2 regions of the Rhodobacter sp. 24-YEA-8 genome follow, and region 2 is predicted to be linked to the other one. Evidence: riboswitches for the same ligand, from Rfam matches in the RefSeq annotation. Region 2 holds a riboswitch; the other holds the start of a gene.

Region 1 (4,717 bases), on a different contig from region 2:
TCGCAACCATCGCCGGACTGATCGGCGACACGATGGAGCGCACGGCGCTGATCCTCGTTGGCCCGTCTTTAGGGCAGGAAGGGTTCATCGAATCGAGCCTGTATTCCACCGATTATGACCGCCGTTTCCGTGCGGGCCGGGCCGATGCGGTGAAGCTGTGACCAAAGGGCTGATCATATCCGCCCCGCGCTCCGGCGCGGGCAAGACGACGGTGATGCTGGGTCTTTTGCGCGCATTGCGCGATGACGGCGTGGCGGTGCAGCCCTATAAATGCGGGCCCGATTACATCGACCCGGCCTTTCACCTCGCGGCTTCGGGACGGTCGAGCTTCAATCTCGACAGCTGGGCGATGGCGCCCGGGCTGATCGGGGCGCAGCTGGCGCGGGGCGGCGCGCTGGCGCTGGCCGAGGGCTCGATGGGGCTCTTCGACGGCGTGGCATTCGCGGGCGAGACCGGAACCGGCGCCAGTGCCGATATCGCGGCGCTGACCGGCTGGCCGGTCGTGGTGGTGCTGGATGTCTCGGGGGCGGCGCAGACGGTCGCGGCGATGGCGGCCGGGATGGCGGCCTATCGCAAGGACGTGAAAATCGCGGGCGTGATCCTGAACCGTGTGGCCTCGCCCCGGCATGAACGGCTCTGCCGGCTGGGGATGGAGGCGGTCGGGCTGCCGGTTTTCGGCGCGCTGCCCAGGCGCGGCGACCTGACCCTGCCAGAGCGGCATCTGGGTCTGGTTCAGGCGGTCGAGCACCCCGATCTTGAACGCGCCATCAGTGACTATGCGAGTTTTTTGCGCGAACATACCGATCTTGCGGCCCTGCGCGCGGCGGCGGCGGGCGGCGTGAGCACCCCGGCGGGAGAGCTGCCGAAACCGCCCGGCCAGCGCATTGCGCTGGCGCGGGATGAGGCGTTTTCTTTCACCTATCCGCATCTGCTGGATGCCTGGCACGCGCAGGGGGCCGAGATTCTGCCATTTTCGCCCCTGGCCGATGAAGCGCCGCCGGAAGCCGATCTTTGCTGGCTGCCCGGCGGCTATCCCGAACTGCATGCGGGCCGGATCGCGGCGGCATCAGCTTTTCTTGCGGGCCTCAGGAATTTCGCGGCGGCAAAGCCGGTGCATGGCGAATGCGGCGGCTATATGGTTCTGGGCGAGGCGCTGGTCGATGCATCCGGCACCCGGCATCAGATGGCCGGGCTCCTCGGTCTTGTGACCTCGTATGAAAAGCGCAGGATGCATCTGGGCTACCGGCTGGCCGCGCTTTCCGCGCCGATCCCGGGCCATGTGGCGGGTGCGAGGCTGCGCGGGCATGAGTTCCATTATTCGACCATTCTCGCCCAGCCCGATGCGCCCCTTGCCCGCGTGACTGATGCCGAAAGCGCGCCGGTCCCCGAAACCGGATCGCGCAAAGGCCTTGTCACCGGCACCTTCTTCCACCTGATCGGAGCCGCCACATGAGCGAGATCGTCAGCTTTGTCTCCTCTGGCCCGGGCGATCCCGATCTGCTGACCCTGCGCGCGGTCAAACGGCTGCAAGCGGCGGATGTGGTGCTTTATGACGACCTCTCTGCCGGGCCGATCCTTGATCTGGCGGCGCCGGAGGCGGATCTGATTTCGGTCGGCAAGCGGGCGGGGCGCGCCTCGCCGCGCCAGGATCATGTCAGCCGGCTCCTGGTCGATCATGCGCGTTCGGGCCTGAAGGTGGTGCGGCTGAAATCCGGCGATTCCGGTATGTTCGGGCGGCTTGAAGAAGAGATCACAGCTTTGCGCGAGGCCGGGATCGGCTATGAGATCGTGCCCGGCGTCACCGCGCCTTCGGCGGCGGCGGCGGCGGCGGGGATCCCGCTCACGCGGCGGGTCAATGCGCGCCGGGTGCAATTCGTCACCGGCCATGACGTGACAGGGGCGCTGCCCGAAAGTCTTAATTGGGCAGCACTGGCCGATCCGCAGGCTGTCACCTCGGTCTTCATGGCGCGGGCGACATTTCCGCAGCTGGCGGCAAAGCTGGTCGCTGCCGGGTTGCCGCCCGAGACGCCCGCGCTGATGGCCCAAGGCGTCTCGACCCCGGCGCAGGCCTTTCGCCGCGATACCGTCGCGGGTCTGGCCGCGCGTCTGGAGGGGGCGGCCCCCGACCCGGCACCGACTCTTATCCTTTATGGTGCGCTGGCGACCTGACGGGTGCGAAGTGGCGCGCGCGACTTGACCGGGCGTCATGCGCCTGTCACTCTCGATATTGTGAAGGTGCCGGGCGACCGGCATGGGAACAGGGCGGGGGATTCCCCGACCCGACCGCCCCCGCGACTGTGCGCAGCGAGCCGACCCCGTTAACCACTGTGGAGCAATCCATGGGAAGGAGGGCAGAGGCTGTGACCTGCAAGTCAGGAGACCGACCTTCGCACTGATGGAACCGCCGTCGGGGATGACGGCAAGGAGTAACTCATATGTCCACCATTGCCCGCTCAGGCGCGAAGGCTGATGTCAAACTGGCGAATATCCTCGTCGTGGCGCTTTTGGGTGCTGCGCTGATCTTCGTCGCTGGCCTCGCCCAGTCGGAAACCCTGCATGACGCCGCCCATGATGTGCGTCACGCGGTCGGATTCCCCTGCCACTGATATGTTGCAAAGACTGCTGACCAGCGCGTTGATCGCTGGCGCTGCAGCGGGGCTGATTGCCGCCCTGTTGCAGCTTGTTTTCGTGCAGCCCGTGCTGCTTCATGCCGAGCTTTATGAGGGCGGCGAGCGCACTCATTTCGCGGCGGCCTCAGACCATCATCACGGTGAAGAACCGGCGTCGGAAACCACAGAGCCGCAGACAGAGCCTCAGGCCGCGCCTGCGGCAGAAGCGGGCCATGATCATGGGTCCGAAGCCGCGCATGACCATGGCGAGGCGGCAGAGATCCCCGGTATCGGTTTTGACGCAGCCCGTGACGGGTTGTCGATCCTGTTCTCGATTATGGTCTATGCCGGCTACGGGCTGCTGCTGGTCGCGGCGATGGCCCTGTCTGAGAATAATGGCAACCGGGTCACCGCACGCCAGGGCCTTCTCTGGGGGATCGCGGGCTTTGTCGCGGTGCAGATGGCGCCGGCTTTCGGCCTCTCGCCCGAGCTTCCGGGCATGGCCGCGGCCGATGTCAACGCCCGCGCGATCTGGTGGGTGGCGACAGTGATTGCGACCGCCATCGGTCTCTGGCTCATCGCCTTCGGTCGGAACTGGGTGGTCTGGGCGGCGGCGATCCTGCTGATCCTCGCGCCCCATATCGTCGGCGCGCCGCATCCGCATGAGTTCACCGGCCCGACGCCGCCCGAACTGGCTGCGCAATTCGCCGGCCGCGCCATCGGGGTCGGTCTTGCGGTCTGGACGCTGCTCGGCCTTTTCGCAGCCGCGCTCTGGAGCCGTGGCCGCGAGGCATAAACCAGCTTCCCGGCGGCTTATGCCGCCGGGGATGTCCGGTCCAGAATATAGATATCCATGAGCCAGCCGTGCTCGGTCCGCGCCGCTTCGCGCCGGGCGAGGATACGCGGCCCCGCCTCGGCCAGGGGGCCGGCTTCGGTGATCTCATTCGCCATGCCGACAAAGGCGCCCCACCAGATCGAGATGCCTTCGGGCGCCAGATCCTGAAAGGCACAGCCGCCATCCAGCATCACCACCAGCCGGTTGACGCCTTCGGGCCAGCCTTCTTCGCGCAGCCGCCGCCCTGTCGTCACCAGAAACGGCGCGCCAAGCCCGTTGAGCGGAATGCGATGCGCAGCGGCCAGCACCTGCGGTGACATGATCCCCGGCACCACCGAGACCGAGACTTCGCGCAGCCTGCCCAGCCGTGCGGCAATCCGCAGGGTACTGTCGTAAAGCGCGGGATCGCCCCAGACCATCAGCGCCACCCGCTTTACGCCAGGATGCGCGTCAATCGCCGCCGCCCATGCGCCGGCAATCGCATCATGCCAGTCATTCACCCGCGCAAGGTAAGAGGGATTGGCCGGATCCCGCACCGGCATGGCAAAGCCCGCGACGATCACCCCGGGCCGCGTCACGAGATCCTCGCAGATCTGGCGGCGCAGATCGGCAAGATCGGCTTTGTCTTCACCCTTCTCGGGGATCAGGATCAGATCAGCCGCATTCAGCGCCTTCACGGCCTGCAAGGTGAGATGGTCCGGATTGCCGGTACCAATGCCGATCAGAACCAGTTCCATCGCTGCCCCCTGCTGCTTTCACGGCCCAGAAATCAGGTTGTGGACCGGAAGAAAACCCATCGCGCATATCATGCGACGGACAGCAAAGCCGCTGCTCCGTTTCTCCTAGTCAAAATACGCCAGCCAGAAACCCGCCCTCAGCCCTTCAGCTCTGCCGTCACCCGGACGGGACCCACCGTCCCGCGCAGTTTCGCGCGGTAGATCACCACGCCTTCGACCACCCGCATCACATAGGTTCTGGTCTCGCCGATCGGGATCATCTCGACCCAGTCGACCACATCCACCTCGGGCAGGCGCGGGTCGCCAAGCTCGCCGATCCAGCGGCGCGGCCGCCCGGGCCCGGCATTATAGCCCGAGGCGATCAGCGCAATCGAAGGTCCGAATTCCTCAACCATCTTCGCCAGATAGGCCGAACCCACCTGGGTGTTGAACCCCGGGTCATAAAGCCTCGAGAGCGAATATTCCAGGCCCAGCCCCTTGGCCATCCGCGCGGCGGTCTCGGGCAGAACCTGCATCAGCCCGCGCGCATCGGCGCC
Region 2 (4,717 bases):
AAAGCTCGCCGAGGCCGGATAGCCAAGCGCCAGCCCGACACAGGTCAGCACCGCGATAGCCCCGACCACCTGGATCAGCCCCAGCCCGAAAATCTCGCCGCGCATCGACCAGAGCCGCGACGGCTGCATTTCGAGCCCGATCACAAACAGAAAGAGCACTACGCCGAGTTCGGCGACATGGATGACCGCCTCGGCATCCTCGATCACCTTCAGACCGAATGGCCCGATCAGAAGGCCCGCTGCGAGAAAACCCAGGACCGAGCCAAGCCCGAGCCGCCTGAACAACGGCACCGCGATCACCGCCGCGGCCAGAAGAATGACAATGGTGGTCAGATCGACCCCGCCGCCGTGAAGCGCAGCCACTTCGGCCGCCCCCGCGCCCTGTTCCGCCATCTGCGGTTCTCCTGTTGCAATCGTAAGCCGTGCCACAACCATTCGGGCAACGGATCACATACCCGTGACCGGAGAAATGTTAGCTGTATTCCAGAGACACGGCGAGAAAGATTTCATCGGTGCCGCGCGGAGCATCGCAAATGTGTCTGAAGATGCCGTAAACGGTCGTGTTGTCGCGCCAGGTGAGCTACTCCCTGGAAATCGGACAGTGACGGAAGCTACGATCTGACGTTTGCTGGTCTCCACGGACGAGGAGATCAGGCATGCGAAAACGCAGGAACCATGACGCGGGCTTCAAGGCGCGCGTGGCACTTGAGGCCATCAAGGGCGAGCGCACTGTGTCGGAGTTGGCGGCCGAATACGGCGTGCATCCGACGATGATCCATCAATGGAAGAAATCGCTGCTCGACGGGGCTGCGGACATCTTCGAGCGCGGCGGCAAGAAGCCCGCGACGGAGGTGGATGAAGAGACGGTCCGGTCATTGCACGCCAAGATCGGGGAGCTGGCTGTCGCCAACGATTTTTTGTCACGAAAGCTCAAGCCGTGGAGCGGAAAGTGAGGCGTGGGATGATCGAACGGGACCACCCTGCACTGTCGATCGGGGCGCAGTGCCGCCTGCTGTCGATCTCGCGCTCGTCGTTCTGCCACGAGCCGGCTGGAGAGACTGATCAGAACCTCGGCCTGATGCAGCTGATCGACCGGCAGTTCATGGATACGCCCTTCTACGGCGTCCGGCAGATGACCTGGCATCTGCAAAACGAGGGGCACGGCGTGAACCAGAAGCGCATCCGGCGGCTGATGCGGCTCATGCGTTTGATGCCGATTTACCAGAAGCCCAACACCAGCAAGCCGAGAAAGGGCCACAAGACCTATCCCTACCTGCTGGGCGGGCTGCGGGTCGATCGCCCCGGTCAGGTCTGGTGCGCCGACATTACCTATCTCCCGATGCGGCGGGGGTTTCTGTATCTGGTCGCCATCATGGACTGGTTCACGCGCAAAGTTCTGGCCTGGCGCATATCGAACACCCTGGAAGCGGACTTCTGCGTCGAGGCGTTGAACGAGGCCATCCACCGGTTCGGCGCGCCCACAATCATGAACACTGACCAAGGCAGCCAGTTCACGTCCTTCGCTTGGACAGATCGGCTGAAACGCGTCGGAACCCGCATCTCGATGGACGGCAAGGGGCGGTGCATCGACAATGTCTTCATCGAGCGCCTGTGGCGGTCCCTGAAATACGAATGCGTCTATCTGCATGCCTGGGAGACCGGGTCTCAGGCAAAGGCCGCAATCGGATCCTGGGTCAGCTTCTATAACCATCGGCGGCCACACACTGCCCATGGCGGGTTGCCCCCCGCCGTGGTCTACTTCAACAGCATCGAAACCGACCGGCAGGCACAGGCAGTAGCTTAAACATCCTCGAAAACTGTCCAAGCATCGGGGAGTAGCTCAAGGTGCTGTGGCCGCACATATCCATCCCGCGTGACAGCCAGATCGCAGGACTATGCAAGGCGCGATGGCCATATAGGCTGAAACCGGACGGCCAGGCAGCCTGTTTCAGGTGATGCACCCGGGGCGTTGCGAGATTTCGCCAACCGGATTGCGCCAGCTTTGAAAAAGACCGGCTAAATATAGGCCGGAACGGTGCAAATCCATATGAATTCGGTCAGATTCACCTGGCGCGCAGAAGCACCTTCCGGCACAGGTCCAGCTGCAAGGGGGATTTCGAGAAAATTCGTCTGAGCCTGATCTCTTACACTACCGGTTTCGCTCATGATATTCATGAATATAATCTGCCTTTGAAATCGTTGACATTCCCTGGCTCCCAAAGGATTTTATCACTTGATTCAGGTGCCGGGGGAAGCCCCGGTTAAAAGGGAATCCGGTAAGGCCAGTGCCAAATCCGGAGCTGCCCCCGCAACTGTGAGCGGCGAGCCTGTCCGAAAAGCCACTGGCGCATATGCTGCGCCGGGAAGGCCGGACAAGGTTACGACCCGCAAGTCAGGAAACCTGCCTGGATTGATCACCTGTTCCGGCCGCGGTGGGCGTGTCGGGAGCGGCCGTTCCGCAAAGGTGACTGCAAAGGCCCGTGTGACATCTGTCGCCCGGGGCCGGCTTCGCGACATCCGTCGCGGAGTGTCTGTGGTTTTACGGCCTGTCTTTTCAGGCCGCTCAGAAGGCATGTCACAATGACAGAAGGTTTCACTTTCAGGGTTACGAAGATTGGCTTCGACGAGAATTACATTCCCGCCGAAAATACGCGCATCACCACCAATTTTGCCAATCTTGCCAGAGGGGAACATCGCCGGGAGAATTTGCGAAACACTCTGGCGATGATCACTAACCGGTTCAATTCTCTGGCGGGTTGGGACAACCCTGAAGGTGACCGGTATTCCGTCGGGGTTGAGATCATATCTGTCGACATGGATATGGGGGATGCCGAAACTGCGGGCGTTTTCCCGATTATTGAGATTTTGAAGACAAAAATCCTTGATCACAAGAGCCGTAAGGTCATTGATGGGGCCGCGGGGAATAATTTCTCTTCATATGTACGGGACTATGATTTCAGCATAGCGCTCCCCGAGTATAATAAAGGGAGATCCGTTTTCGCCGCGCCAGAAGGTTTTGGAAACCTGCATGGAAATCTGTTCAGGAGTTTCGTTAAATCTGAGGTATATCGTCAGAATTTCAGCAAAACACCTGTGATATGTCTCAGTGTGTCAAGCAACAGAACCTATATTCGAACCGATATCACTCATCCTATTCTTGGTGCTGAATACAGGCAGGATGAAGCATCTCTGACCGACAGATATTTTGCAAAAATGGGAATGAAGGTTCGCTGTTTCATGCCGCCGGGCGCCGTAGCCCCCCTGGCATTTTATTTCATGGGGGATCTTCTGGCTGATTATACAAATCTGGAAATGATCAGTGCCATCAGCACGATGGAGACATTCCAGAAGATCTATCGCCCGGAAATCTACAACGCCAATGCCGCCGCGGGCAGCTGCTATCACCCAAGCCTGAAACATCAGGACTATTCTCTGACGCGGATTGTCTATGACCGCGAAGAGCGCAGTCGTCTGGCGCTGGAGCAGGCCAGGTTCGCGGAAGAGCATTTTATCAGGCCGCATCAGGCCAGGCTTTCGCAATGGTCAGCCAGTTTCGCGCTTTGACAGAATAAAAAAGGTCCCCCACTATGAATAAACTTCTTCCCACCGCCACTGCCGGCAGCCTTCCCAAACCGTCCTGGCTGGCCGAGCCCGAGAAACTCTGGTCGCCCTGGAAACTGGAAGGGGAAACACTTGCTGAAGGCAGGCAGGATGCGTTGCGCCTTGCGCTGGACGATCAGCAGCAGTCGGGCATCGACATTGTGAGCGATGGCGAACAGACCCGCCAGCATTTCGTCACCACGTTCATCGAACATCTTGAAGGCGTTGACTTTGAGAAACGAGAAACCGTAAGGATCCGGGATCGTTATGATGCCAGCGTGCCGACCGTCACCGGTGCCGTGGCGCGCAGCAGACCGGTTTTTGTCGAGGATGCAAAATTCCTGCGGCAGCAGACAAAACAGCCGATCAAATGGGCGCTGCCCGGCCCCATGACCATGATCGACACGCTCTATGATGCTCATTACAAAAGCCGGGAAAAGCTTGCCTGGGAGTTTGCAACAATCCTGAATCAGGAGGCGCGCGAACTGGAAGCCGCAGGCGTCGATATCATCCAGTTTGATGAGCCCGCCTTCAACGTGTTTTTCGATGAGGTCAATGACTGGGGGATTTCTGCACTGGAGCGGGCAGTTGAAGGTCTGAAATGCCAGACCGCAGTTCATATCTGCTATGGTTACGGCATCAAAGCCAATACGGACTGGAAGAAGACACTCGGCACCGAATGGCGTCAATATGAAAAGATCTTCCCGAAGCTGCAGGCGTCAAGCATCGATATGATTTCGCTTGAATGCCATAATTCGCATGTGCCGATGGATCTGATTGAACTGATCCGGGGCAAGAAGGTGATGGTTGGTGCCATCGATGTGGCTTCCGAACGGGTCGAGACGCCGGAGGAAGTGGCCAATACGCTGCGCAAAGCGCTGCAATTCGTAGATGCCGAAAATCTTTGCCCCTGCACCAATTGCGGCATGGCACCGCTGCCGCGCCATATCGCAAGGGCAAAGTTGCAGGCTCTGGGTGCCGGTGCCGAGATTATCCGCAAAGAACTGCAGGCATAATCAGATCGCATCGCCATGCCGCCGGAGAAACGCCGGCGGCATGTTACTCTTCCCCAAAGCGGTAGATCGCGAGGCTTCTTTCGCGTTCATTCACCGCAAGC

Evidence for each region. A riboswitch is a leader RNA that binds a small molecule or an ion and turns the genes downstream of it on or off. The one in region 2 is predicted to bind cobalamin.
Region 1: linked by a shared signal. The riboswitch ahead of BLW25_RS14065 (CbtB domain-containing protein) and the one ahead of BLW25_RS16890 (DUF1852 domain-containing protein) in region 2 are both predicted to bind cobalamin.

What each region holds. Positions count from the first base shown of each region.
Region 1 is NZ_FNSK01000001.1:2,894,408-2,899,124, reverse strand. Features, by position in the region: gene cobM (precorrin-4 C(11)-methyltransferase) at 1-161, shown strand, start outside; gene BLW25_RS14075 (cobyrinic acid a,c-diamide synthase CobB) at 158-1,453, shown strand; gene cobA (uroporphyrinogen-III C-methyltransferase) at 1,450-2,169, shown strand; cobalamin riboswitch at 2,217-2,404, shown strand; gene BLW25_RS14065 (CbtB domain-containing protein) at 2,436-2,606, shown strand; gene BLW25_RS14060 (CbtA family protein) at 2,608-3,405, shown strand; gene cobF (precorrin-6A synthase (deacetylating)) at 3,423-4,181, opposite strand; gene BLW25_RS14050 (lytic transglycosylase domain-containing protein) at 4,319-4,717, opposite strand, start outside.
Region 2 is NZ_FNSK01000002.1:77,996-82,712, forward strand. Features, by position in the region: gene BLW25_RS16880 (monovalent cation:proton antiporter-2 (CPA2) family protein) at 1-393, opposite strand, end outside; partial or broken gene BLW25_RS16885 (IS3 family transposase) at 657-1,804, shown strand; cobalamin riboswitch at 2,224-2,424, shown strand; gene BLW25_RS16890 (DUF1852 domain-containing protein) at 2,581-3,564, shown strand; gene BLW25_RS16895 (methionine synthase) at 3,588-4,616, shown strand; gene BLW25_RS16900 (helix-turn-helix domain-containing protein) at 4,660-4,717, opposite strand, start outside.